Regions from separate parts of the Achromobacter sp. 01N37 genome, predicted to be linked through region 2. Evidence: predicted binding sites of a transcription regulator. Region 2 holds the regulator's gene; the other holds the start of a gene.
The links. The regulator FliA, encoded in region 2, starts transcription of late flagellar genes. The targets are predictions, from matches to a motif close to CTAAAGTTTNNNNNNNNNNNGCCGNTA.

Region 1 (14,507 bases), on a different contig from region 2:
TGGTGCGTTCGCGCACATTGCCTTCCAGCACGTTCATCGTGCCCACGAAGTTGGCCACGAAGCGGTTGACCGGATAGTCGAACAAGGTGCTGGGCGCGCCAATCTGCTGCACCACGCCGTGGTCCAGCACGGCCATCCGGTCGGCCGTGGTCATGGCTTCTTCTTGATCATGCGTGACGAAGATGGTGGTGATGCCCAGCCGCCGTTGCAGGCTGAGCAAGTCCTGGCGCATCTGCACGCGCAGCTTCTTGTCCAGGTTCGACAAGGGTTCATCCAGCAACAGCACCTGCGGTTCGATGACGATGGTGCGGGCCAGCGCCACGCGTTGCTGCTGGCCGCCCGACAACTGATTCGGACGGCGCTTGCCGTATTGCGACAGCCCCACCAGTTCCAGCGCGGCTTCCACCTTGGCGCGGATTTCCGCCTTGGGCAGCTTGCGTTCGACCAGACCAAACGCCACGTTGTCCCACACCGTCATGTGCGGCCACAGCGCGTAGTTCTGGAACACCATGCCGATGTTGCGATCCCAGGGCGGGGTGCCGGTGATGTCTTTGCCGTCCACCAGCAACTGCCCCGCGCTATGGCGGTTGAAGCCGGCAATCAGCCGCAGCAGCGTGGACTTGCCGGAGCCCGACGGCCCCAGCAGCGCAAAGAACTCGCCCGGCTCGATATGGATGTTGACGTCCTTCAGCACTTCCGTCTTGCCGTAAGACAGGCGGATGTTGCGGCACTCGACGCTGACTTTCTTCATGCGGATTCCCCTTCAGTGCGTGCCGGACGCTGGCGCGACTGCGCGCGCTCTACCAGCAAGTGCGATACATACGTGCCGATAGCCACCGCGGCCACCGCCAGCACACCCAGCGCGGCGCCGGGCCCCCGGCCCGCCGCGCTTTGCATATACAGATAGATGCCGTAGCTCATGGGCGCCTGGCTGTCTTTCGTGACCAGCATGATGGTGGCCGACAGCTCTACCGCCGCCGTCACGAAGCTGGTCACAAAACCGGCCAGCATGCCGCCCGCCATCAAGGGCACCACCACGCGGCGAATCGTGCTCATGCGCGTGGCGCCAAGCGATTGCGCGGCCTCCTCCAGCGAGACGTTGATCTGCTGCAACGACGCCACGCACGACCGCAGCGCGTAAGGCAGGCGCCTGACGGAATACGCAATCATGATGATGATCCACGACGACGTCAGTAGCGTGCCGGTGCCGGGAAGTTCGATCCCCCGGAACGTGCGCAGAAAGCCGATCGCCAGCACGATGCCCGGAATCGCTAGCGCGGCAGACGCCATGAGGTCCAGCCACTGGCGCGCCGGCAGGCGGGTGCGCAGCATCAGGTAGGCAATTGCTGTGCCGAGGATCACGTCCACGCCCGCGGCCAGGCCGCAATAGAGCAGCGTGTTCGCAATCATGCCCTGCGACTCGGAGAACACGGCCGAGTAATGCGCCAGCGTGTAGCCGTCAGGCAGCGGCGCAAAGCTCCAGACGCTGGCCAGGGACAGCAGCAGCACGCCCATGTGCGGCGACAGCACCAGCAGCAGCACCAGGATGATCCAGCCATAGGCCAGCACGCTTTCCATCGGCCCCAGCTTGCGCTTCTGGATGGAATTGCCACCCTTTTGCAGCGTGGAGTAGTCGCGGCCCTTGAGCACGCGCGCCGACAGCCACAACGCCAGAATCGAGAACGCAATCATGATCACGCTGATCACATAGCCCAGCGGATCTTCCAGCCCCACCTGCGTGATGCGCAAGTACGCTTGCGGCGCCAGCATGTTGGTGGTGCCCAGCACAAGCGGGGTGCCCAGGTCGTCAAACACCTTGACGAACACCAGCGATGCGCCCGCCACATAGCCCGGCAGCGCCAGCGGAAAGATCACGCGGCGAAACAGCCGGAACCCGCGCGAACCCAGGTTGAATGCGGCTTCTTCCATGGCGCCGTCGATGTTGCGCAGCGCCACGACCAGGTTCATCAGGATGAACGGGAAGTAGTGCAGCGCTTCCACAAAGATGACGCCGTTCAGGCCTTCCATGAAGGGAATCGTGAAGCCGAACCAGTCGTTCAGCAGCAGGTTGACGCTGCCCGACCGTCCGAAGATCAGCTGCATCGCCACCGCGCCCACAAACGGCGGCATGATCAGCGGCAGCACGCCCAGCGTCTGGATGATGAGTGCGCCGCGAAAGTCAAAGCGTACGGTGAAATACGCCAGCGGCACGGCGATCAACGACGCCAGCAGCGCCGACCACCCCGCCACATACAGGCTGTTGAAAAACGCTTCCTGCATCAGCGGCTGGTTGAAGAATGCGCCGAAGTGGCCCATCGTGAAACTGCCGTCGGCGTTCACGAAGGCGCTGTAGAAGACCGTGCCTACGGGCACGGCCAGGAAAAGCAGCAGAAAGCCGAACACCAGCAGCGCCACCATGACGGGGCCGGCGGGCAGGCGTGAGTGGCCCGAAGAATTCATCGAGATTCCCGAAATCGTTGCCAGGGGAGGGCGGCGGCGGGCGGGCTGAAGTGTCCGTCCGCCGTCGCGCCGGTCGCGGAGTAGCGGCTTAGAGTGCCGCGGCCTGCTTGGCCAGCTTCACGGCTTCTTCGTAGTTCGCCTTGGACTTGCCGTTCCATTCGCCTTCCAGCTGCGTGATCTGCTGGTTGACGGCGGCGTCCTTCTTGTTGCCGGCGAAGATCGCCAGGAACGCCGGGTCGGCGGCCTGCTTGCCATCGACCAGCGGCGCCCACGCGAGCTTGCGCGCCTGGGCCAGCAGCTCGGCGGCTTTGCCGCTCTTGGCCTTGTCGCCCAGCTTGGCTTCGGCGTCGTAGATGGCCTTGGTGGCGGCCTGCAATTCCTTCAAGCGGAAGGTGACTGTTTGGTCATACAGCGATTGCACGACGTAGTAGCGCGTCTGCGACAGGTCGGCATTGAACTGGACCTTGCTGCGGCGGGCGATCTCGGCCGGGTCCGGGTAGCCCGGGGGAATCTTGCCGGCAAGCGCCGTGTACGGCAGCACCGGCAGACGCGAGATCTTCGGTTCCAGCAGCAATTCCTGGCCCGCCTGGCTCAACGTGAAGGCGATGAACTTCTTGCCTTCTTCCGTGTTCTTGGCGCCCTCGATCAACGCGATGTTGGCCGGCACGATGGCGGTTTCGGACGGGTAGACGAATTCCACCGGGAACTTGGAGTACTTGCTGGACAGGCCGAAGAAGTCGATGACCGGGCCCGCGCCGAACTGGCCGTTGTTGACACCGTCCGGTACGCCGAACGAACGCTCGGTCACGGCGCTGCTGTTGCCCGACATGCGCAGCAACGTGTTCCAGCCGTCATCCCAGCCTTCGCCTTGCAGAATGGTTTCCACCGTCAGGTGCATCGTGCCCGAGCGCGACGGAGACGTAATGCCCACGTGGCCAAACCATTTCGGCGACAACAGGTCTTTCCATTCCACGGGCGCGGGAATCTTGTGCGCTGCGATATAGCGCGTGTTGTAGACAATGCCGTAGCCGGCCAGCGCCTGGCCCAGGTACATGCCCGAGGGGTCATTGATGGGGTAGTTGCCGATCTTGTCCGGCACATCTTTATTCGCCACGTCGGACGACTTGGCCAGCAGCTTGTCGCGGCCCAGCACTTCGAAGGCGTCAGGGGCGCTGGCCCAGAACACTTCGGGACGTTGGCCGGCGGGCGTTTCGCGCACGTAGGCAATGCCCGACACCGTGTTCTTGTTCAGAATTTCCAGCGTGATGCCGGGATTGGCCTTCTCGAAGGCGCTCTTGTAGGCCTGGGTCAGGTCCTTGGGGAACGACGTGATGACCGTGACGGTGCCGGCCAGGGCAGGGGCCGAGCAGACGGCCAGCAGCGCTCCTGCAAGTGCTGTGCGCATTGCATGCATGGTTTGTCTCCGTAGTTTTAATTTGTCCGGAGACAGTAATGTCTGGTCTGCTACGCGTCCAATCAGAAATTTTGATGCGCATCATCATCGGGGGCGCCCGATGCTCAGGCGCCGGTGCCGATGCCCGGATGCGCGCGCACGCGCCGATGCTGGCGCCCGCTCTCGGGGCGCCCGCGTCATCGCGCTGGCCTCAGGTCGTCGCTTAGGCGCTGTTGCGTTGTGCGTCGCGCGCCTGCTGCGCCAACACCTGGGAAATCTGGTTCTGGATCTGCACGGCTTGGGTATTAAGCGCCAGCATCTGCTGCGCCTTCATTTCGTCCGACATGCCGCTGGCCTTGACCCTGGCGATCTGGTCCATGATCTGCTTGAGCTGTTTTTGCAAGGCCTTGATCTGACGGGTGTATGCGTCGTCGTTGTCGGTTTCCTCGGTGGCCTTCGCGGTATTCACCTTCGAGGCGCCCGGCGTGTTGACGCGGATCGAGCCTTCGGCGCTGACCGAGACCGCTTCGCCGCCGGCGGCCGACTTGGCTTCTTTGTTGGCCTGAATTCGTTCGGCCCACAGGTCGGCCATCGAGTTGATTCGGGAAACGCCGCTGATGGGATTGGTCGCCATGATGGCTCCGTTCGGTTATTGATCTTGGGGCTTTCCCTAGCTACGGCATTTTCGTTGCGAACTTAAGCATTGCCCCGTTTTCGTGGCCCCCTTTACACTGGCGCCCGCTCACCCCAACACCTTCTTTGGGATTCCCATGTCCAATTCCTATTTCCCGCGTTGGCGCCTGGCGGACGACGCCGAACCTGGCGTCATCATCGCGCCCGATGAACGGCTGTCCTGGCCCAAGAACGTCGCCATGGGCGCGCAGCACGTGGTTGCGATGTTCGGCTCGACCGTGCTGGCGCCCCTGCTGATGGGCTTTGACCCCAACGTCGCCATCCTGATGTCGGGGATCGGCACGCTGATCTTCTTCCTGTTCGTGGGCGGCCGCGTGCCCAGCTATCTGGGCTCCAGCTTTGCCTTCATCGGCGGCGTCATTGCCGTGACCGGGTACGCCGGGGGCGGGGCCAACGCGAACATCGGGGTGGCGCTGGGCGCCATCATCGCCTGCGGCCTGGTCTATACGCTGATCGGCGTCATCGTCTGGATCGTGAATGCGCGCGCGGGCGGCGGGGCCAACTGGATCGATACGCTGATGCCGCCCGTGGTGACGGGCGCGGTCGTCGCCGTGATCGGGCTGAACCTGGCGCCGATTGCGGCCAAGGGCGCCATGGGGGCATCGGGCTTCGATACCTTCATGGCGCTAGTCACCATCGTCTGCGTGGGCGGCATCGCCGTCTATACGAAGGGCATGGTCCAGCGGCTGTTGATCCTGGTCGGCCTGATCCTGGCCTGCGTGATCTACGCCGTGCTGGCTAACGGCATGGGGCTGGGCAAGCCGATCGACTTCTCCGGCGTGGCGGCCGCCGCCTGGATCGGGCTGCCGCATTTCGCGGCGCCTGTCTTCAAGGCGGAAGCCATGGGCCTGATCGTGCCGGTTGCGATCATCCTGGTCGCGGAAAACCTGGGCCACGTGAAGGCGGTCAGCGCCATGACCGGGCAGGACCTGGACCGTTATCTGGGCCGCGCCTTCGTCGGCGACGGCGTGGCAACGATGGTGTCGGGTGCGGTGGGCGGCACGGGCGTCACGACCTACGCCGAGAACATCGGCGTGATGGCGGTTACCCGCATTTATTCCACGCTGGTCTTCGTGGTGGCCGCGCTGATCGCCATCGTGCTGGGCTTCTCGCCCAAGTTCGGCGCGCTGATCCAGACGATTCCGGGTCCGGTCCTGGGCGGTATGTCAGTCGTGGTGTTCGGCCTGATCGCGATCGCCGGCGCCCGCATCTGGGTGGTCAACCAGGTGGACTTCAGCGACAACCGCAACCTGATCGTGGCCGCCGTGACCCTGGTGCTGGGCGCGGGCGACTTCACGATCAAGCTGGGCGATTTCATGCTGGGCGGCATCGGTACCGCCACCTTCGGCGCCATCATCCTGTACGCCTTGCTGCGCCGCCGGGCGCCGGCAGTCGTCTGATCTGACAAGCCTGCGCAGGGCCTTGCGGCCCGCGCAGGCTGGCGCCCGATCAAGACCGCGACAAGCGCGCCGAGGGTTTGGTGTGGGCTAGCGGGGATGCCACTACCGGCGTGGCGTCAATCACTTGCCCCGACTGTGTCTTGAATACGGCGGTCGCCTCGGACAAGCGGCGCGCCTGCTCCTCCATCGCGGAGGCGGCGGCTGACGCCTCTTCCACCAACGCCGCGTTCTGCTGCGTTACCTCATCCATTTGCGAGACCGCCAGGCTGACCTGATCGATGCCGCTGGCCTGTTGGGCCGAGGCGGCCGAGATCTCGCCCATGATGTCCGTCACCCGCTGCACGGACGCCACGATTTCCTGCATGGTCTGGCCCGCGGCCGCCACCTGGGCCGAGCCGGCCTGCACCGTATCCACCGACGCTTCAATCAGGGTCTTGATCTCTTTGGCGGCCTGCGCGGCGCGCTGCGCCAGATTGCGCACTTCACCCGCGACCACGGCGAAGCCCTTGCCCTGTTCCCCCGCGCGCGCGGCTTCCACGGCGGCGTTCAACGCCAGGATGTTGGTCTGGAAGGCGATGCCATCAATCACCGAGACGATGTCGGCGATTTTGCGTGAGCTGTCCGAAATGCCCTGCATGGTCGACACCACCTGGCCCACGTTGTGCCCGCCGCGCTGCGCGACGTCCATGCTGATGGCGGCCATCTGATTTGCTTGCGCGGCGTTTTCGGCGTTCTGCTTGACGGTGGCGGCCAGCTCTTCCATCGTGGCGGCGGTTTCTTCCAAAGCGGCGGCCTGCTGCTCGGTGCGGGTGGACAGGTTGGCGTTGCCTGCGGCGATTTCCGCCGCGCCCACGTTGATCTCTTCTACCCCCTGGCGCACGGTGGTCACCGTGCGGGTCAGGCCTTCCTGCATCCGCTTGAGTGACGCAAACAGCGCGCCGATCTCATTGTTGGAGCGGCTGTCGACCCGTTGGGTCAGGTCGCCTGCGGCGATACGGTCAAAGTGCCGGCCCGCCTCTTGCAAGGGCAGCAGCACGCCGCGCCGGATGAAGGTCCAGCACAGGGCGGTCAACAACAGGGCGGCGGTCAGCAGGGCGATGGATGAAATTCGTGCATTCGAATAAGTGGCTTGTGAACTGGCCAGCACGCCGTCGCTGCGCTCCTGCACGCGGGCCAGGAACGTCTTCATGTCACGCACGAAGTTCACATCGGCCTGGCGCGTCCGGCCCACATCCTGCTGGTACTTGGCCGCGGAACGTTCCTTGATGGCGGCGCTTAGCGTGTCCAGCAGCGCGGCGTATTCCGTGAAGCGGTCTTGCAGCGTCAGCGCCAGCGCCTGGCCGCGTTCGCTCTTGGGCACCTCCATGTAGCGGGTGAATCGTTCACGCGCCTGCGCCAGTTCGGCGGCGGCCTCCTGCTCGGCCGTGCGGGTCTGCTCGGCGTTGCTGGCCAGCATGCCCGCCAGCGCGTCGTCCAGCGCCAGCCGAGTGCGCAGCAAGGCGCCATTGGCCTCATACAACGGGTCAACCTGGTGAACGGCCACCGTGTTCAGATCTTCGATTTCGCGGACGCTGTGTCCCGCATTCAGCCAGCTCAATCCGCAAGCCAGTCCCAGCGCAACGACGAAGCAGGCCAGCACCAGCAGCATGCCTGTACGGACTTTCATTTTTTCCAGCATGAGAGCTCCTCAGTCTAGAACGCGGCTCTGCACGCGGTGACAGGGCAGCCCGTCACGCGGCGCGCAGCGACGAACGTCGGACCGGATGGCAGCGATGCGTTCGTCTGAACATGCACATCACGCACAATCGATATCGCGGCGGCTTCTGCCGCGATGCCCGCACTTGAAATAAGGAGATACGCCGGGGACTACAGGCTGGTATCTAATTGTTATTAATCCTGCTTGTTTTCGGTTATACCGTTTTTGTTGATTTTCCTGCGCCCAAAATTTTTAAATTTCGCCATCAAGGGCTAAAAACTATCCTTAAGTATCTTTTGCGCAACGTGTGCAGGGGCGGTTGGGTCGCGATCGCCCGCAAATTTAAGGATTGTTGAGGAAATGCCCGGTTTTAGCGGGTTACAGCGGTGAATTGCGCCGAAAACCGCGTTTTTTCCAGCGGCTTGCAATTCCGGTGGACTTTGCCCACAATATGACTTTGATTGCCCCGGTTCCGACCCGAGCCGGGGTTTTGTTTTGGTCGTCCGCGCCGCTCGTCTCGCTTTAAAAAAGCCCCAGACGCCATGCGCGCGCCAGGGTAACGACCTTCACCGAGAACGCTCCGTCGGGGCGTTTTTCTACTTTTGTTTGGGAAACGACATGTCTGCCATTCCTTTGACCGTGCGCGGGGCCGAGCGCTTGCAAGAAGAGCTCCAACGGCTGAAAACCGTGGAACGTCCTGCCGTGATTAACGCCATTGCTGAGGCGCGTGCGCAGGGTGATCTGTCGGAAAACGCCGAATATGACGCCGCTCGCGAGCGCCAAGGCTTTATCGAAGGCCGGATTGCCGAACTTGAAGGCACGCTTTCCAATGCTCACCTGATCGACCCGACGTCGCTCGACGCCGAAGGCCGCGCCGTGTTTGGCGCCACCGTCGACATCGAAGACCTGGATTCCGGCGACCGCGTGACTTACCAGATCGTTGGCGACGTCGAAGCCGACATCAAGTCCAACTTGATCTCTGTGTCCAGCCCTGTGGCGCGCGCACTGATCGGCAAGAGCGAAGGCGATGTTGTCGAGGTCAAGGCCCCGGCAGGCGTTCGCGAGTATGAAGTTCTGGGCGTGCGTTACATCTGACGCATCCGCCCAAGCGGTAAATTGTCAAAACGCCATAGCCCGAACCCTGCGTTCGTCTGATTTCCGCGGTACATTCGCGGATCGCTATGGTGAACCGGGCGCGTAGAGCGCCCGTTTTTGTGCCTGGCCTTACTTTTTCGTGGTCTTGCGGCTGGTGCCGCTGCGAGCACCGGCTCGCAAGCTCAGTGCACTGCCCGCGCGGCGGGGAATGCCGTGGCCGCTGACGGTAGCGCGCTTGTTGCTGGGACGCATGGGCTTGCCGTTCTTGTTCAGCTGGTCCTGGGGCACGAAGCGCGTTTTGGCGGCTTTGGGCTCTTCGGTCTCGCTGCGGCGGGGGCGCTTGGCAAGCGTCTTGCCTTCGGCGGCAATCTTCTTGGGCGTGTACGGCTCGGAGGCACGGCGCTTGGCAGGAGCTTCGGGCTCCATGGCGGCCAGCGCGGCGGGCTTGACGTTGCCAGCCAGCGGGCGGAAAAGAATCAGGGTCTTGCCCAGGTGATGCACCGCGGCGCAGGACAAAGTGTCGCAAATCGTCGACAACATGGTCTCGCGGGCCTCGCGGTCATCGCCGCCGGCGCGTACCTTGATCAAGCCGTGCGAAGTCAGTGCCAGGTCAATTTCCTTAAGCACGGCTTCGGTCAGGCCATTGTCGCCAATCAGGACGACGGGGCGCAGAGGGTGAGCGGCGGAGCGAAGGTCGCTGCGCTCACGAGAGGTAAGTTCTAATATAGGCATGCGTGGAATTGTACGGTAATGGCCAAGAATAAATTCTCTAAAGACTGGATTCACCAGCACATCAACGATCCCTATGTGAAGCTGGCGCAACAGAAGGGCTATCGGGCCCGGGGCGCTTTCAAGCTGATCGAGCTTTTGGACAACGAAAAGTTGCTCCGCCGGGGAGACCTGGTCGTCGATCTGGGTTCGTCGCCCGGCAGTTGGTCCCAAGTGGTGCGAGAGCGCCTGACGGGGCCGGGCGGCATCGTGGACGGACGTATTATTGCGTTGGACATGCTTCCCATGGAACCCATTGCGGGCGTGGAATTCATCCAGGGCGATTTCCGCGAAGACGAAGTTCTGAAACAATTGGAAGACATGGTCGGATCGCATGCCGTGGACCTTGTTATTTCAGACATGGCCCCCAACTTGTCAGGCGTGGGTATTGCCGACGCCGCGCGCATCCAGCATGTGTGTGACCTGGCGATGGAATTTTCCCGCGCTCACCTCAAGCCCGACGGCGTGCTGATCGTCAAGGCTTTCCACGGCAGCGGTTTTTCGCAGATCGTGCAAAGCTTCAAGCAGCACTTCAAGCGGGTGGTCGAGCGCAAGCCGAAGGCATCAAGGGCAAAGTCCTCTGAAACCTTTCTGGTTGCCCGCGATCTCAAGTAACCCCGGGCCGGGGCATGTGGCTCCGGAATCCCGAAGAACTTACCTGCTTGCCGAGACAACGACCACCATAACGAAGAATCAGACGTAACTACACGGACCCCAGGGGCCCCAGGACGCAATCGGGTCCAACAGGGTAGAATGGGCTATTGACATACTTGTGACTGTGCCATATGCGGGTGCGCGGTCGCCGGTCGGAATCGAAAGCAGGAGATCGACCTTGAATAATTCATTTTCGAAAGTCGCTGTCTGGATGGTGATAGCCCTTGTGCTGTTCACCGTCTTCAAACAGTTCGACGGACGCGCTCAGACCCAGGACGGCGTGACCTACACGCAGTTCATGGACGACGCCAAGGCGGGACGTATCCGCAAGGTCGACGTTCAGGGCGATGTGCTGTACGTCACCCCGGACGCGGGCCGCGCCTACACGCTGACTTCGCCCGGCGACCTCTGGATGGTCTCCGATCTGCTGAAGTACGGCGTGCAGGTGTCGGGCAAGCCGCGCGAAGAGCAATCGCTGCTGATGAGCATCTTCGTGTCGTGGTTCCCCATGCTGCTGCTGATTGGCGTCTGGGTATTCTTCATGCGACAGATGCAGGGCGGTGGCAGAGGCGGGGCGTTCAGCTTCGGCAAATCTCGCGCCCGCATGCTCGACGAAAACACCAATCAGATCACGTTCGCTGACGTTGCCGGCTGCGATGAAGCCAAGGAAGACGTCCAGGAACTGGTCGACTTCCTGCGCGACCCCAGCAAGTTCCAGAAGCTTGGCGGCCGCATTCCCCGTGGCGTGCTGATGGTGGGCTCGCCCGGTACCGGTAAAACGCTGCTGGCCAAGGCCATCGCCGGCGAAGCCAAGGTTCCGTTCTTCAGCATTTCCGGTTCGGACTTCGTTGAAATGTTCGTCGGCGTGGGCGCTGCGCGCGTCCGCGACATGTTCGAGAACGCCAAGAAGCACGCTCCCTGCATCATCTTCATCGACGAAATCGATGCGGTGGGCCGTCAGCGTGGCGCCGGCCTGGGTGGCGGCAACGACGAACGCGAACAAACGCTGAACCAGATGCTGGTTGAGATGGACGGTTTCGAATCCGGCCAGGGCGTTATCGTCATCGCCGCAACCAACCGCCCCGACGTGCTGGACCCGGCGCTGCTGCGTCCCGGCCGTTTCGACCGTCAAGTGGTTGTGCCGCTGCCCGATATCCGTGGCCGCGAGCAGATCCTGAAGGTCCATATGCGCAAGGTTCCGCTGTCGCCTAACGTCGACGCGACCATCCTCGCGCGCGGTTGCCCGGGCTTCTCGGGTGCCGACCTGGCCAACCTGGTCAACGAGGCCGCTTTGTTCGCCGCTCGCCGTAATGGCCGCACGGTGGATATGTCTGACTTCGAAAAGGCCAAGGACAAGATCATCATGGGCGCCGAGCGCCGCTCGATCGTCATGCCTGAAGAGGAACGCAAGAACACCGCGTACCACGAGTCCGGCCACGCGATCGTTGCCCGCCTGTTGCCCAAGACCGATCCGGTTCACAAGGTCACCATCATCCCGCGCGGCCGTGCGCTGGGCGTGACGATGCAGTTGCCTGAAACCGACCGCTACAGCATGGACAAGGGCCGCTTGCTGTCCACCATCGCCGTGCTGTTCGGTGGCCGTATCGCCGAAGAACTGTTCATGGACCAGATGACGACGGGCGCCTCGAATGACTTCGAACGCGCCACAGCCATCGCCCGCGACATCGTCACGCGCTACGGCATGACCGACGAACTGGGCCCGATGGTCTACGCCGAGAACGAAGGCGAAGTGTTCCTGGGCCGCAGCGTCACCAAGACGACTCACATGTCGGAAGCCACCATGCAAAAGGTGGACACCGAGATCCGCCGCATCATCGACGAGCAGTACAGCGTCGCGCGCAAGATCCTGGAAGACAACCGTGACAAGGTCGAAGTGATGACCTCGGCGCTGCTGGAATGGGAAACCATTGACGCAGACCAGATCAACGACATCATCGAGGGCCGTCCTCCGCGTCCCCCGAAAACGCCGCAAGGTCCGTCGGATTCGACGGACACGCCGCCCAGCACGGGTTTGGCGGCTGGCGGCAGCACGGCTGCAGCAGTCTGAGGTTCTTTGTCCTGAGTTATGGCAAATAACTTTCTTTGCGGGCGCTTCGAGTTTGATCTCGAGCGCCCGCTTGTCATGGGTATCGTCAATGTCACGCCGGATTCTTTTTCCGACGGTGGCCAGCACGACGATACGGATTCCGCAGTGGCGCATGCGCGCCAACTGATCGCAGAAGGCGCGCAGATTCTGGATCTGGGCGGCGAGTCCACGCGCCCTGGCGCTGATCCGGTGTCGGTGGCCGATGAACTCGACCGGCTGTTGCCCGTGATCGAAGCCCTGCGCGATTGCGGTGTGCCGCTGTCTATCGACACTTTCAAACCCGAAGTGATGCGCGCCACGCTGGATGCGGGCGCGGACATGATCAACGACATTTATGGCTTCCGTCAGCCCGGCGCTATCGAAGCGGTGGCGCAGTCGCGCTGCGGGCTGTGCGTGATGCACATGAAGGGCGAGCCTCGCACCATGCAGGCCTCCCCCCCCGAATACACCGACCTGCTCGGTGAAATCGGACTCTTCCTAGGTTCGCGCGCGCAGAAGTTGCGTGCCGCCTGGGTCGACCCCCGCCGTATCGTGCTGGACCCGGGCTTCGGCTTTGGCAAGACGGCGGACCAGAACTTTCAATTACTGCGCCGGCTGTCCAGCCTGCGCAGCACAGGTTATCCATTGCTGATCGGCCTGTCGCGCAAGAACATGATTGGCCAGGCCACCGGCCGGCCGGTTGGCGACAGGCTGCCCGGCAGCATTGCCGCGGCGCTTGCCTGTGTGTCTCGTGGGGCTTCCATCGTGCGTGTGCACGATGTTGCCGCCACCGTGGATGCGCTTAAGGTATGGCATGCGGCTGAACAAGGAGCAATCAGTTCATGATTCGACGCAAGTATTTTGGTACCGATGGCGTACGTGGCGAAGTGGGCGGTCCGGTGATCAACGCCGAATTCGCCTTGCGCCTGGGCTATGCGGCGGGCCGCGTCCTGGCGCGTGAGCACGCCGCGCGCGGTGGCAGCCGCCCGCAAGTCGTCATCGGTAAAGACACCCGCATTTCGGGCTACATGTTGGAATCCGCCTTGGAAGCCGGCTTGTCGGCGGCGGGCATCGATGTGTTGCTGGCCGGCCCCATCCCGACGCCAGCCGTCGCCTACCTGACGCGCGCACTGCGCCTGGTGGCGGGCATCGTCATCAGCGCCTCGCACAATCCTTATCAGGACAACGGCATCAAGTTCTTCTCGGCGCAGGGCATGAAGCTGCCCGATGAGATCGAAGCCGACATCGAGGCCGCCCTGGACGAACCGCTGGGCTGCGTCAGCTCCGAAGGCCTGGGGCGCGCGCGCCGCATGTCGGACTCGCAAGGCCGCTACATCGAATTCTGCAAGAGCACGTTCCCCAACGATCTGGACCTGAACGGGATGACGATCGTGGTGGATGCGGCGCACGGCGCGGCCTACAACATCGCCCCGCACGTGTTCCGCGAGCTGGGCGCCGAAGTGCATGCCATCGGCGTGCACCCGGACGGCTTCAACATCAACAAGGGTGTAGGCGCGTTGCACCCTGAGATGCTGGCCAAGGAAGTGAAGGCGCGCGGCGCGCAACTGGGCATCGCATTGGACGGCGACGCCGACCGCCTGCAAGTGGTGGATGGCGACGGCCGTATCTACAACGGCGACGAACTGCTGTACGCCATCGTCCGCGAGCGCATGCAGCGCGGCAAGGTCGACGGGGTTGTCGGCACGCTGATGACCAACTTTGGTTTCGAACGTGAAATGACCCGTTTGGGCGTCGGCTTTGAGCGCGCCAACGTGGGCGACCGCTACGTGCTGGAGCAAATGCAATCGCGCGGCTGGCAGTATGGCGGCGAAAGCTCCGGCCACCTGCTGTGCCTGGATTGCCACTCCACGGGCGATGGCATCATCGCCGCCCTGCAGGTGCTGACGGCCCTGCGCCGCAACGGCACGACGATGGCAGAGTGGGTCAGCGACCTGCGCATGTACCCGCAGAAGATGATCAACGTGCCGCTGGCCCCGGGCCAGGACTGGAAAACCCACGCCGGTTTGACCGCCGCGCGCCAGGCCGTCGAAGCCGAGCTTAACGGCCGTGGCCGCATTCTGATCCGCGCCTCGGGCACGGAACCGAAGCTGCGCCTGATGGTCGAAGCGGAAGATGAAGCCCTTGCCGTTTCCAGCGCCGAGAAGCTTGCCGCCAGCTTGGCGTAAGCACCCCAGGCCTTTTGAATTGAAAGCCACTCACCGCGTTGCGGTGGGTGGCTTTTCTGCATTGTGACGCAGTATT
Region 2 (14,507 bases):
GTCAGCGATGCAATGCGGTGGATCAGGTCAGGGTTTTCCGCTGCGGGTTCAACGTGTTCCGTTGTGCTCATTGCACACCTCAGCCGGCAATTTTCTCGAAGATCTTGGTGAGCTTTTCTTCCAGCGTCGCCGCGGTGAAAGGCTTGACCACATAACCGTTGGCGCCGGCCTGAGCCGCCGCAACGATGTTCTCTTTCTTGGCTTCGGCCGTCACCATCAGCACGGGCAAGGATGCCAACGCCGCGTCGGCACGGATCTGCTTGAGCATTTCCAGGCCATCCAGGTTGGGCATGTTCCAGTCGGACACGACGAACTGGAAGCCGCCGTTGCGCAGCTTCTCCAGCCCGATCGCGCCGTCTTCGGCCTCATCCACGTTCTCGAAACCCAGCTCTTTGAGCAGGTTGCGGATGATTCGTCGCATGGTGGGGAAGTCATCCACCACCAGAATCTTTATGCCCTTGTCTACCATCTTTCACTCCAGAAAAAATTTGCTTGAGAACGATCGTGAAGCGTCCGCGTCAAACGCGGTGTCCACGGTCGCCCAGGCGAGTCAGAATGCGTTCGCTAATTGCCGACAGCGTCACCACTTCATCCGCGGCGCCAATGGCGATGGCCTCCCGGGGCATGCCGAATACCACGCAGCTGGCTTCGTCCTGCGCAATGGTGTGCGCGCCCGCGCGGTGCATGGCCAGCATGCCGGCGGCGCCGTCCTTGCCCATGCCGGTCAAGATGACGCCGATGGCGTTCTTGCCCGCGGCCACGGCGGCGGAATTGAACAACACGTCCACCGACGGGCGGTGGCGGTTGACGGGTTCGCTGGCTTCAAGCTCGATCACGTAGTTGGCGCCGCTGCGGCCCAGGCGCATGTGCGTATCACCGCCCGGCGCCAGATACACGTGGCCCGGCAGCACGCGGTCGCCGTGGACGGCTTCGCGCACCGTCACGGCGCACAGTGCATCCAGGCGCTGCGCGAACGAACGCGTGAAGCCGGCAGGCATGTGCTGCGTAATCAGAATGGCCGGGCTATCCGGCGGCAACGGCTGCAACACTTCGCGGATGGCTTCGGTGCCGCCCGTGGAGGCGCCCACGATCACCAGCTTTTCCGAGCTGGCCAGCGGCCGGCGCAGCATCGGCGCGGGCGCGGCCTGCGCCGCGTGCGGCGTGGGCGCGCGCAGCTTGGCGCGTGAGGCAGCGCGAATCTTGTCGGCGATGAGTTCGGTGTATTCCAGCAAGCCGTCGCGGATGCCCAGCTTGGGCTTGGTCACGAAGTCGATCGCGCCCAGTTCCAGCGCGCGCAGCGTGATTTCACCGCCGCGTTCGGTCAACGACGACACCATCACCACCGGCATCGGCCGCAGGCGCATCAGCTTTTCCAGGAAATCCAGCCCGTCCATGCGGGGCATTTCCACGTCCAGCGTCAGCACGTCGGGGTTATGGCGCTTGATGAGTTCGCGCGCAACCAGGGGATCGGGCGCGGTCGCCACCACTTCCATGTCTGGCTGGCTGTTGATGATTTCGGTCATCAGTCCGCGCACCAGCGCGGAGTCGTCTACACACAGAACGCTTATTTTTTTCATGGTGATGCCTTGGGCCGTCAGGCCTTACTCGCACATTCGTAGACCGTCTGCCCGCGCAGACGAAAATCCCGGCTGATGTAGGTGAAGTTCTCGGAGTGCCCCGCAAACAACAGGCCGCCCGGTTTGAGCAGCGGCGCGAAGCGTTCAAGAATTTTCGCCTGCGTCGGCTTGTCGAAATAGATCATGACGTTGCGGCAGAAAATCACGTCGAACTTTTCGTTGATCGCCCAGGAAGGCGCCAACAGGTTCAAGGTTTCATACCGCACCATGTCGGCGATCTCGGGGCGCACCCGCACCTGCCCCGCGTTCGCGCCGCGGCCTTTCAGGAAGAAGCGGCGCAGGCGCTCGTCTTCCATCTTCGCCACGCGTTCGGCCGGATACACAGCGGCGCGCGCGCGGTTCAGCACATTGGTGTCGATGTCGGTTGCCAGCACCGTGGACGACGCTCCGCGCGGCCCCAGCGCTTCAACGAGCGTCATCGCAATCGAATACGGCTCTTCACCCGTGGATGCAGCGCAGCACCACACCGACACCGGGCCGCCGCGCTTTTTCGCAAAGTCCGCCAAGATCGGGAAGTGGTGCGACTCACGGAAAAACGCCGTCAGGTTGGTCGTGAGCGCGTTGACGAACTCTTCCCACTCGGGCGCATCAGGCTCGTTTTCCAGCTGATCCAGATAGCTGCCGAAGTCCTGCCGGCCAAGTGCGCGCAGACGCCGCGCGAGACGGCTGTAGACCATTTCGCGCTTGTGCGTGCCCAGCGAAATGCCGGCGCGCACGTGAATCATCTTGCGGACGCGGGAAAAATCCGCGTCGCGAAAATCGAATTGGCGGTCCACCGAAATGGACGGCGCCGAAGTTGCTGCAGTGGCCACTCGGTTCCTCAGTGCCCAAGCGCAAACGCGTCAGGCGCTTGCAAACGTGAGTCTTCATCAGACGAACGCACCGAAGACAGGCGATGCGCCGGCACTTCGATGACTTCGCCCGCATTGATCTTGAACACCGCCACGGCTTCCGCCAGGCGTTGGGCTTGTTCTTGCAGCGAGCCCGCTGCGGCCGCCGCTTCTTCCACCAGCGCCGCGTTCTGCTGCGTCACTTCATCCATCTGCGATACGGCGCGGTTCACTTGATCGATCCCGCTGGACTGCTCTTCGGACGCCGCCGAAATTTCGCCCATGATGTCCGTCACACGTTTCACCGAGGCCACGATCTCTTGCATCGTTGCGCCCGCGCGCTCCACCTGTTGCGAACCCGCGCCCACCTTGGTCACCGAGTCTTCGATCAAGCCCTTGATTTCCTTGGCGGCTTGCGCGCTGCGCTGCGCCAGCGAGCGCACTTCGCCCGCCACCACCGCAAAGCCCTTGCCCTGTTCGCCGGCACGCGCGGCTTCCACAGCCGCGTTCAGCGCCAGGATGTTGGTCTGGAACGCGATACCGTCAATAACAGAAACGATTTCCGAAATCTTGCGCGAGCTGGCCGAAATGTCGTGCATGGTGTTGACCACTTCCGACACCGCGGAACCGCCCCGCTCGGCCACGTCCGACGCGCTTGCCGCCAGCTGGTTGGCCTGGCGCGCGTTGTCGGCGTTCTGCTTCACGGTGGACGCCAGTTCTTCCATCGACGCCGCAGTTTCTTCGAGCGACGCCGCCTGCTGTTCGGTACGGCTGGACAAGTCCGTGTTGCCAGCCGCGATTTCATGCGAACCGACGTTGATCTCGTCCACACCACGGCGCACGGTTGCCACGGTGCGCGTCAGGCTTTCCTGCATGCGCTTGAGCGCGGCGAACAGCTGGCCGATCTCGTTTGTGTTGCGCACGTCAACACGCGCCGTCAGGTCGCCGCCAGCGATGCGGTCAAAATGATGGCCCGCTTCCTTCAGCGGCTGCAACACACGGCGGCGCAGGAAGACATAGGTCGCGAACACCAGCAGCGCGGCAATCACACCACCCGCGCTAACGGCGATCAACACAAACTGGTAACGCACCTGCGCCACTTCGTGCGCATCCAGCATCTTGCTGGCGCGCCAGAAGTCAAAGCCTTCAACGGCGCGGGCAAAGCGGCCTTCCAGCGCATCCTGTACCGTTTGCACCTGCTTCTGGTAGGCCGGCATGTCGGCCTTTTCCAGCGCGGCGATCAACGGCGTCAGCCCTTGCTGTTGCAGCGCCGCGTACGACGCTTCAATTTCCTTCAAGGCTTCCGCGGCTTCTGCCGGTTGCGGCAGCGTCTTGTAGTACTCGTATTCCGCCTGGCCCTTGTTCATCGAGGCCTTGGCGCGTTCGAGCAGGCCGGTGGCTTCCGCCGACAGGCCCGTGGTCAGCAAGGTGGCCTGGCCCACGCTGCCGACGATGTCGGCATAGTTGGCGGTGGCCGCGCGGCCCAGACCATTCATGGTGTCCTTGTAGCTGGACACGACCCGGCCGACGGCGTCGTCGAGTTCCTGCGATTGCTTGATTTCGGCGAGGGTCCCGTTGCTGATGCGCAAAGACAACACGCCAAGCGCCGCCCCAATCACCAACATGAATGAGAAAAACGCCAGCACCCACAACAGGCTGCTGCGTATCGTCATGTTCGCGAAAAACTTGCGCATCACAAGAACCATCCCTTGACTGCAATCGTTAAAGGAAAGCGCCACATCGGATTCAATATGGCGCCTCTACCCCGCTATCCGGCCGGATTCCGATCAGGAAGCGACCTTCTCCACCAGCGCCATTTCATCGCTGGTCATCATCTTTTCAATGTCCACCAGGATCAGCATGCGCTCATCCACCGTGCCCAAGCCCGTCAGGTACTCGGTGGACAGGGTGGCGCCGAATTCCGGCGCCGGACGAATCTGGCCGGCGTTCAACATCAGCACGTCCGACACACCGTCAACCACGATGCCGACGACGCGGCGATCCAGGTTGAGGATGATGACGACGGTCTGCTCGTTGTAGTCAACGCGGCCCAGGTTGAACTTGATGCGCAGGTCCACGATCGGAACGATGATGCCGCGCAGGTTCGTCACGCCCTTGATAAAGGGCGGAACGTTGGCGATGCGGGTCACCGTGTCGGCGTCGTAGCCGCGGATTTCCTGCACTTTCAGGATGTCGATGCCGTACTCTTCATCGCCCAGCGTGAAGACCAGGAATTCGCTGCCGACATCTTCGTTGCGCGCGGATTGCGCTTGCGGTTTGGCTGCCATGATTTTTTAATGCTCCATCAATTCAAAATGGCTTCGGGCTGCGACCAACGTTCACGGTTGGCGCGCGCAAGCGCAAATACGTCGACAATCAGCGCCACGCTGCCATCGCCAAGGATGGTGGCGGCCGAGATGCCGGGAACCTTGCGGTAATTCGACTCGAGATTCTTCACGACCACCTGGTGCTGCCCAATCAGGTGATCCACCAATAGCGCAAAGCGGCGGTCTTCGGCCTGCATGATGACCGCGATGGCCTGCGTCGGGTCCGTCTGTGCTTCGTGCACTGAGAACACGCGGTGCATCTCGACCAGCGGCAGGTATTCGCCGCGCACATGCATCACGCGTTCGTTGCCGGCCACCGAGTAGATCTGATCGTTGGTGGGCTGGAGCGATTCCGTCACATGGTTCAGCGGCAGGATGAAGGTTTCTTCACCCACGCGCACCGACATGCCATCCAGAATGGCCAGCGTCAGCGGCAGCACGATACGCGTCGTGGTGCCATTGCCCGGCTCGCACGACAGCTGCACGTGGCCGCCCATGTCTTGAATGTTCCGGCGCACTACGTCCATGCCGACGCCACGGCCGGAAATGTCCGTGACCTTTTCTGCGGTTGAGAAACCCGGCGCAAAAATCAGCTGCCAGATTTCGTCATCAGGCGAATTCTCGTTGACGGCCAGGCCTTGCGCCATCGCCTTCTTCAAGATCTTCTCGCGGCTCAAGCCACCGCCGTCGTCGCTGACTTCAATGACGATGTTGCCGCCATTGTGTTGCGCGGACAGCACCAGCTGGCCGACCGGGTCCTTGCCTGCCGCGATCCGCTTTTCAGGCGTTTCGATGCCGTGGTCCAGGCTGTTGCGGACCAAGTGCGTCAGCGGGTCGATGATGCGTTCGATCAGGCTCTTGTCCAGCTCGGTCGCGCGGCCATAGGTTTGCAGTTCGATCTGCTTGCCCATCTTGCCGGCGATGTCGCGCACCAGGCGGGGGAAGCGGCTGAACACGTAGTCCATCGGCATCATGCGGATCGACATCACCGCTTCCTGCAGATCGCGGGCGTTGCGTTCCAGCTGTTCCATGCCATTCAACAGGCGGTCGTGCAGCACCGGGTCCAGCGTGGACGCGGTTTGCGCCAGCATGGCTTGCGTGATGACCAGTTCGCCCACCAGGTTGATCACCTGGTCAACCTTTTCCACGCCCACACGAATCGACGTGGATTCCTTGTCGGCATGGGCGGGTGCAGCGGGACGGGCGCGGGCCGCGGCCTGGGTGATGGCCTCGGCGGCGGCGGCGGCGGACTCGGCCACTACCGGCGCAGGCGCGGCGGCGGCAGCGACAGGTTCGGCAACGGGGGCAGCAGCAGCAACCGCGGCGGGCGCGGCTTCGGCGGCGGCCGGTGCGGCCGAGCTGGCCGGCGCGGCTTCACGCGTGATGCTCAGTTGGTCGCCGTCAACGATGAAGCAGCAAACCGCTTCAATGTCGTCCGGCGTGCAGGTGCTGTCCACCCACACGGTCAGCACGCCATCGGCGCGTTCGCTGGCGCGGACGTTGCCCAGGTTGCCCATTTCTTCGAGCAGGGACGCGGCGTCCTTGTCCGACACCTTGGTGATCTTGACCTTGAGCGGCAGGTTGCCGGCCGCGGCATCGGCCACGGGCGCAGCCTGCTGCACGGGTTCGGGCGCAGCGATGGGAGCCGGTGCGGGAGCCGGAGCCGCTGCCACGGGTGCGGGCGCTGCCGCAGGCGCCGCGGCGGGGTCCTTATGCTCTAGCGCCAACTGCCTCAACACGGCGCAGATACGCTCAAACACGGCTTCATCGGGCTCTTCGGAGGCCCGGTAGGCATCCAGTTGGCTTTTGAGCACGTCTTTCGTTTCCAAGAAAATATCAATCATGTCCGTGCGCAGCGCCATTTCGCCGCGACGGATTGCGTCCAGAAGGTTTTCAAGCAGGTGGGTAGTACCCGCCAACTGCGTGAAACAGCCGAATGTCGCCGCCCCACCCTTGATCGAGTGGGCCGCGCGGAAGATGGCGTTGAGCTGTTCGATGTCGGGCGCGCCCACATCGAGTTCAAGCAGCAACTGCTCCATCTGCGCGAGCAGCTCATCCGCCTCGTCGAAAAAGGTCTCGTAAAACTGACTGAGGTCCAAACCAGAACTCATGACCCGTACGCCTTCATAAATGAACCTGCTTTACGCGCCGGCCTGCTCATCGAGCAGCTCGGTCGCTAATTCCACCAGCACATCAGGGTCGACCGGCTTGGACAGCCAGCCACAAACGCCCAGATCCCGAGCGGCCATCTTGCTGTCCACGTCGTCTTCGGTGGTCAGCACCAGCACCGGCACGTCCAGGTACTGGTCCATTTCCCGCAAGCCCTGAATCAGCTCCAGCCCGCCCTTGACCGGCATGTTCCAGTCACTGACAACCAGGTCTACCGGGTGGCTCTTGGCCACATCCAGCGCTTCCTGGCCGTTGCCGGCCGTCAGTACTTTCCATCCCGCGCCCGTCAGCGTCGCCTGCACGATCATGCGCATCGTCGCCGAATCGTCCGCCACCAGAATCGTTGCCGCCATTGCTATCGAACCCCTTCAGCTTGCGGCGTAGTCGCCGCGTCGCCTGGTTTGGTTGCCGTCGCGGCCTGGGCGGCGGCTTGCACCGCCTCCACGGCCGTCCCCACCTCGCGGGCATCTTTCGCGCTGACGTCCGCTGCCGCGGCGTTCTCGTTTTCGATGCGCTTCTGGGTGTTCATATTGAGCACCACGAGGCTGATACGTCTATTAACGGCTGCGTACGGATCATCTTTAACCAGACTCATGCTGGAAGACAGACCCTGGATACGCATGACCTTGCTTTCGCTCATGCCGCCGGCCACTAATTCCTGGCGCGACGCGTTTGCGCGGTCGGCGGAAAGCTCCCAATTGCTGTAGGCGCGTTCGCCGCGTGCGTACTGCGACGCGTCGGTGTGGCCCGAGATACTGACCTTGTTGGGCAGCTCGTTCAACACCGGCCCCAGCTCACGCAGGATGTCGCGCATGTACGGCTGCACTTCCGCACGGCCGGTGGCGAACATCGGGCGGTTCTGGTTGTCGATGATCTGAATGCGCAGGCCTTCGGTCGTCAGGTCAATCAGCATCTGCGGCCTGAAGCTCTTCAGGACAGGGCTGGTCTCAATGACGTTTTCAAGGCGCTTTTTCAGGTTTTCCAGGCGATGCTGTTCGCGGCGCTCGGCGTCGCCCATTGGCTGCGACTCGACCCGGTTGCCCTGGCCACGGCGCACATCGCCCTCGCTGCGCAAGGGGTCGCGGCCGCCGCCTGGCACCGCGCTGGTTTCGGCGGAGCTGCTGGGTCCGCCCGTAATGGCCACGCGCAACGGCATGCGGAAGTATTCCGCGATGCCCTTGAGTTCTTCGCGCGGCACGATGCTGATCAGCCACATCACCAGAAAGAACGCCATCATCGCCGTGATGAAGTCGGCGTAAGCGATCTTCCAGCTGCCCCCGTGGTGCCCGCCGCCCTTGACCTTCTTGCGGCGGATCACCACACGGTGGTTGTTTACCGTGCTCATGGCCCGCTCCGTCAGGCCTTGCCGGTCGACTTGGTTTGCCGGACGTGCTCTTCCAGCTCACCAAACGTCGGACGCACAGACGAGAACAGCACCTTGCGGCCAAATTCCACCGCCAGTTGCGGCGGGTAGCCGTTCATGCTGGCCAAGAGCGTGGTCTTGATGCATTCCAGCACTTTCATGGCTTCGTCGTTGCGGCGCTCAACGCGCGAGGCCAGCGGCCCCACAAAACCGTAGGCCAGCAAAATACCCAGGAAGGTACCGACCATGGCCTTGGAGATCAGGTCGCCCAGAATGGCGGGCGGCTGGTCCACGGCGGCCAGCGCCTTGATCACGCCCAGCACTGCGGCCACGATGCCGAATGCCGGCAGGCCGTCAGCCATCTGCTGCAACGCGTGCGCAGGCACTTCGCGCTCGTGGCGGTAGGTTTCGATTTCCTCGTCCATGAGCGTTTCGATTTCAAACGAGCTCATGTTGCCGCTGATCATGATGCGCAGGTAGTCCGTAATGAACTCCATGAGCTTCGCGTCTTTGGCGATGCGGGGATATTCGCTGAAGATCGGGCTGGAGGCCGGGTCTTCAATATGCGATTCGATGGCCATCAGGCCTTCACGGCGCGCTTTGTTCAGCAACACATACAACAGAGCCATCAGCTCCATGTACACGTCTTTGCTGTAGCGCGAGCTCTTTAGCGCGTCGGGCAACGCCTTCTTCACCAGCATCAGCGACTTCTTGCTGTTGCCGGCCAGGAACGCGCCGAAAGCCGCCCCGAAGATCAGCGTTAGCTCAAAGGGCTGGTAAAGCGCGCCCAAGTGGCCGCCCAGCGCTATGAAGCTGCCGACGACCGACACGATCACCACGAGAAAACCGATAACAATCAACACATCAGGCCCCTGCCAACGAAGTCTAAAACTGGCGTCAATGATCCCCTGTTCCCCCCGACCCAAAAAGGCGGGTTACGGGGAGTTTTCCAGGGCTTTTGATGTATTTGGACGCGGGAGGTCAAGGACGCGCGGCGTCGACGGCAGGCGCCGGACGGCTGCCCGCACGTGCTTTTGCTGCGGCGCGCGTCTTGCCGGCGCGAGGTGGCGGGCGGCAAATGGCGCACACAAAATCCGATTGCGGATCGTGAGCGTGGGCGATGAAATGACCGCCGCATTGGCGGCAGGCGGACAGCTGGAGCATGCCGCTGTCAAAGAAGCGCACCAGCATCCAGGCGCGGGTGAAGCTCAGGACGGGTTCGGCGTTTTCCGCCGTGTCCAGGCCGGCGTTCTCCAGATACAGGCGATACGCGTCGATGGTGGCGCGGATGCCCTTGCTGCTTGTGCGTGCATTCAAAAACGAATACACGTTATAGAACAGCGAAGAATGGATGTTCGGCAACCAGGTCATGAACCAGTCAACCGAGAAAGGCAGCATCCCCTTGGGTGGCGAGCAACCGCGAATTTCCCGGTACAAGCGTGCAAGGCGGTCATGGCTCAGGGCGGTTTCCGCCTCGAGCACCTGCAGTCGGGCTCCTAGGGTAATCATGGAGCTAGCAAGCAGGATATCGTCCGCTTCCTGAGATACGCTTTTGGAGGCCATTACACGTTCCGTTTGAGGATTCGAGTGGCGGTTAAGCCAGTTCTTCTACAGGTTGCTTGGCCAACAGGATCGTTGCGTGGGCTTGTTGCAGTGCACCACCCAGTACGTCATGGGTCAGCGCCGACAGCAGGCTGTAATCATCAAAACGGAACCGGCACAGCAGCGAACTGGAGCTGGCCAGTTTCACCAGTTGTGCCGGCGACAGACGCATCAGGATGTCAGCAACTTCATTGCTGAACCCCAGACGGAACATCGACGCAGCATAGTCATCACGCAACATACGTTGCGCAAGTAACAGATATGACAGATTCACTTCACGAATGTCTGCCAGCAAAGAATTTTCGACTTGTTGCACGCCCTACTCCCTATCCCTATCCCACCCACGGGGCTTGATATCCAAAAGCATCGGCAACCTGCGGTTACCTGACGCTGCTACATCCTGTTTTAATGCGAAATGTATCATTTGTTCGCAATTTAAGTAAAATTTACCACAGGTGATGTCATTTTCTATGACTTATATGACAAATCTTTGTTGATATTGCGCAACTTGTTAGATTAGACACACCTTGACATAGAAATCGGTGACGAATTTACGTCAATTTGGCAAATAAGCATTCAAAACATTGCGTACTTCGGGGAATGAAATGTTGTGCAGTGCCGACAATGGCACCTTGACGATCACCTGATTGCTAGCTTTAGTGCAGCCGCGCGTTTGTCGACAATGTCGCAAATTGACAACGACCGACAATGCGTCACGATGGACACCGCCTGACATTCCCGCAATGCCCCACGCAGAAGACAGCTTGGTCGAATATGCCCCGCTCGTGCGGAAGCTGGCCCTGCAATTGCTCGCCCGGCTACCCGCCAGCGTTGAGCTTGACGACCTGATACAGGCCGGCATGATCGGCCTGCTTGACGCCGTAAGGCGCTATCAGGAAACCGCAGACGCCCAATTCGAGACCTACGCCACGACCCGTATTCGTGGCGCGATGCTGGACGAGCTTCGTAGCCAGGACTGGCTGCCGCGCAGCGTCCGCGCCAAGGCGCGCAAAATCGAGCAGGCCATTTCCCAGCTGGAGCAGCGCTTGATGCGCTCGCCCTCTGAAGCCGAAATCGCCCAGCAGCTTGAAATTCCGATCGACGAATACCAATCATTGCTGCACGACGCGCAAGGCGTGCAGATCGTTCACTACGAAGATTTCACGACCGAAACCGATTCCGCATCAGGACAGTCGGATTGGGCCGCAACACTGAACCATGGTTCGGCAGGCGGCAATCCGCTGGATTCTTTATTGGCTGGCGATTTCCGCCAGGCGCTTGTGCACGCCATCGACTCCCTGCCCGATCGGGAAAAATTGTTGCTGTCGCTGTGTTACGAGCAAGGCCTGAATCTGAAAGAGATTGGCGCGATCATGAATGTGACCGAGGCGCGGGTTTGCCAGCTGCGGTCGCAGGCAACGGCGCGCATTCGCGCCAAGCTGAAGGAACAGGCTTGGCAAGAGCTGCCCTTGGAGGGGCAGATCGCGCAGATCATCTAGCGCTCTCACTTACCCATGTATATAGACCCTTCTATATAGGGTTACGCAGACAGTGCAAAAACCAACGGGCGCCCCAGGCGCCCGTTTCGCATTTCGGGCCCTGGCCCACGCCAGCAGGCGCTCGCGGCGGATACAACAATAAATAAGACTTTCGCGAAATAGGGCTAAAGAATGATTTGGGACTGCCGTAATCCTTGCAACGGAGAGATTCTTAGACAAAAAGTCGACGAACTTTCCCGTTAACACCAGTGGGCGGCGTTGCTGCCCGGTTTGAAGAAGCCTTTCTCTCTTGGGAGCACCAACATGGCTGCCGTTATCAATACCAACTACCTCTCGATGGTTGCTCAAAACAACCTGAACAAGTCGCAATCGACGCTGGGCAGCGCCATTGAGCGTCTGTCGTCGGGCCTGCGCATCAACAGCGCCAAGGACGACGCCGCTGGTCAAGCCATCGCCAACCGCTTCACCGCCAACGTCAAGGGCCTGACCCAAGCCGCCCGTAACGCCAACGACGGCATCTCGATCGCTCAAACGACCGAAGGCGCGCTGAACGAAATCAACAACAACCTGCAACGCGTTCGCCAACTGTCGGTTCAAGCCGCCAGCGGCACGAACTCGCCGACCGACCTGGACTCGATCCAATCGGAAATCAAGCAGCGTCTGGACGAAATCGACCGCGTGTCGGCTCAAACCCAGTTCAACGGCGTGAACGTCCTGGCTAAGGACAACAAGCTGACGATCCAAGTTGGCGCCAACGACGGCGAAACCATCACGATCGACCTGAAGGAAGTCACCGCCAAGACCCTGGGTCTGGATGGCTTCAACGTGTCGGGCCCGAAGGGCACGCAGGCTGCTGTTAGCACCGCTCAATACCAAGCCGCCTACGGCTCGACCACCTCCATGACCGCCAACACCGTTGCCGAAGGCACCGCTGGCGATCTGGCTGGCCGTCTGGGTGTTGCTTCCGGCAACGTCACCGTCGGTTCGGCTGCTGAAGCTGACGAAAACGGCAACTGGTTCGTCAAGGTCGACGTGTCGGCTGCTGACGCTACCGAGTCCAGCAACCTGAAGGCCAAGGGCTTCGACGTCGCTTCGGGCGCATCGGGCTCCTACTACATCGCCGTGAACCCGAAGGACGCCGACACCACGACGACCACTGGCACCGCCGCCTTCACGCTGAAGACCGACTCGCTGCCCCTGACCAGCCTGACCAAGGGTTCGACCTCCAACCCGCTGGCCAAGCTCGACGCCGCTCTGCAAAACATCGACTCGCAGCGCAGCTCGCTGGGTGCGATTCAGAACCGCTTCGAATCGACCGTTGCCAACCTGAACAACACGATCAACAACCTGTCCGCCGCTCGTTCGCGCATCGAAGATGCCGACTACGCTACGGAAGTGTCGAACATGACCAAGGCTCAGATCCTGCAACAGGCTGGTACCTCGGTTCTGGCTCAAGCCAACCAAGTGCCGCAAACGGTTCTGTCGCTGCTGCGTTAATTCCAGCGGACGGTTCCTCGGCTCCGGCAGAGAAGGAAGTTTCTTCTCCGCCGCTGCCGAAGCAGTATCAAAAACCAGCCTTCGGGCTGGTTTTTTTATGCCTGACGGATGCGGGGCTGCCGCATTCGCACGTTCACATTCACATTCACGATCCCGTTCACGTGCATCGGCATCAAGGCGCAAAAAAAGGGGCGGAAAATTCCGCCCCTTTTTGTTTCCTTCCGACTGACCACTTCGCGTTCGTTGCAACCGCTTCGGCCATCGGCAGTATCGGTGCTTACGCCGTCACCGCCCCCATAGCCTGCACCAACGCGGCCACCGCTACGGGGTTGTCATTGATGAGGTCATGCCCCCCCTTCACGCGTTCAACCCGGCAGCCCAGACCGCGCAGACGCGCCAGATCGGCTTCGTCCAGGCAGCACGGCACGGGAGGCATCTTGCGCGGCGGCTGCATCGGCACATCGCCGGTCACGACCAGCACAGGCTGCGTGACGCCCTCCAGCAGATGCCAGTATTCGCGCTCCACCGCGGCCGTTGGCGTCACGCCATAGATGTCCAAGGCGAAGCTGCGCAAGTAGCGGTCGTCCGGCCGGCCGGCAATGGCGCCGCGCAGGAACGCGTGGTTATGCCAAAGCTTCGCCGCACTGAAAGGCGTATCCAGCAACACCAGCGCCTGGCATTGCGCCGTGCGCCGTGCAATGGCCAACCCCACGCTGCCGCCGAACGACGCGCCGATGACGCCAAAGCCTGCCGGCAGCGCGGTCAGCAGCGCAGGCAACAGCTCGTCAGCAAAACCCGCTACCGACATGTCCGCGGGCGCTGTGCTGTTGCCGCAACCCGGCAAATCGACGAACAGCAAGTTGGCATCTGGCAGATGTTTTTCAATGCCTTGCACGGTGGCGATATTGCCCAGCGAGCCGTGCAGCACCACCCAGGTCGGACGCCCTTCCCGCCAGTTCGCCGAACGGCGTGCGCGCAGCTGCCCGGAGCGGCCTGACAGCATCTCGAACGGGGCGGCAACATCTTTGCGCAGCCGCGCATGCCAGGCCTCGCGCCCTTGTTCCAGCGCCGCCAACGCCTCGGGCGTGCCGCGCATGATGTCGCGCGCATGGCGCTCGATGATGTCTTTGGGCCAGTCCCACCAGCGCAGCGCCAGCAAGCGTTCCGACACGGCATCGTCAAAGCGGCGGCGGCGGAACTGCGCGGGGTTGCCAGCCCAGATTTCGTAGGGGCCAACATCGCGCGACACCACCGATCCTGCGCCGATCACGGCGCCGGTGCCGATCGTCACGCCCGACATGATCTTGCTGCCGGCGCCGATCCAAACGTCGTGGCCAATGGTGACGCCGCCCTTTGTGCTGGAGTAATCCGTGATGGATTGCGTAGACGAAAACAAGGTGCCGAAATGCGGCGCCGAGAAGGGGTAGATCGTGTAGGTGTCCTGGCGATGGTAAGCGCCCAGAATGATCTCGACGTCGTGCCCGATCGTGCAGAAGTTGCCGATCGTCAGCCGCGCGGGTTCGTGCGGCTGGTTATGCGGGAATACCGACGGCACGCCATAGGAATAGTCGCCAATGCTGTAG

Region 1: AC1DSJ_RS21700 (FlxA-like family protein) is a predicted target of FliA. The motif match lies at 4,528-4,554, and genes of this name have one in related genera.

The regions. Positions count from the first base shown of each region.
Region 1 is NZ_JBFTRX010000011.1:125,609-140,115, forward strand. Features, by position in the region: gene AC1DSJ_RS21685 (ABC transporter ATP-binding protein) at 1-751, opposite strand, end outside; gene AC1DSJ_RS21690 (ABC transporter permease) at 748-2,460, opposite strand; gene AC1DSJ_RS21695 (ABC transporter substrate-binding protein) at 2,549-3,874, opposite strand; gene AC1DSJ_RS21700 (FlxA-like family protein) at 4,077-4,487, opposite strand; gene AC1DSJ_RS21705 (solute carrier family 23 protein) at 4,624-5,946, shown strand; gene AC1DSJ_RS21710 (methyl-accepting chemotaxis protein) at 5,996-7,624, opposite strand; gene greA (transcription elongation factor GreA) at 8,261-8,737, shown strand; gene AC1DSJ_RS21720 (YhbY family RNA-binding protein) at 8,867-9,469, opposite strand; gene AC1DSJ_RS21725 (RlmE family RNA methyltransferase) at 9,488-10,120, shown strand; gene ftsH (ATP-dependent zinc metalloprotease FtsH) at 10,338-12,227, shown strand; gene folP (dihydropteroate synthase) at 12,246-13,091, shown strand; gene glmM (phosphoglucosamine mutase) at 13,088-14,431, shown strand.
Region 2 is NZ_JBFTRX010000003.1:404,191-418,697, reverse strand. Features, by position in the region: gene cheZ (protein phosphatase CheZ) at 1-71, opposite strand, end outside; gene cheY (chemotaxis response regulator CheY) at 80-469, opposite strand; gene AC1DSJ_RS08025 (protein-glutamate methylesterase/protein-glutamine glutaminase) at 519-1,577, opposite strand; gene AC1DSJ_RS08020 (CheR family methyltransferase) at 1,595-2,449, opposite strand; gene AC1DSJ_RS08015 (methyl-accepting chemotaxis protein) at 2,458-4,161, opposite strand; gene cheW (chemotaxis protein CheW) at 4,255-4,755, opposite strand; gene cheA (chemotaxis protein CheA) at 4,773-6,905, opposite strand; gene AC1DSJ_RS08000 (response regulator) at 6,936-7,316, opposite strand; gene motB (flagellar motor protein MotB) at 7,319-8,308, opposite strand; gene motA (flagellar motor stator protein MotA) at 8,320-9,189, opposite strand; gene flhC (flagellar transcriptional regulator FlhC) at 9,308-9,889, opposite strand; gene flhD (flagellar transcriptional regulator FlhD) at 9,921-10,244, opposite strand; gene AC1DSJ_RS07975 (RNA polymerase sigma factor FliA) at 10,672-11,427, shown strand; gene AC1DSJ_RS07970 (FliC/FljB family flagellin) at 11,731-12,924, shown strand; gene AC1DSJ_RS07965 (alpha/beta fold hydrolase) at 13,202-14,507, opposite strand, start outside.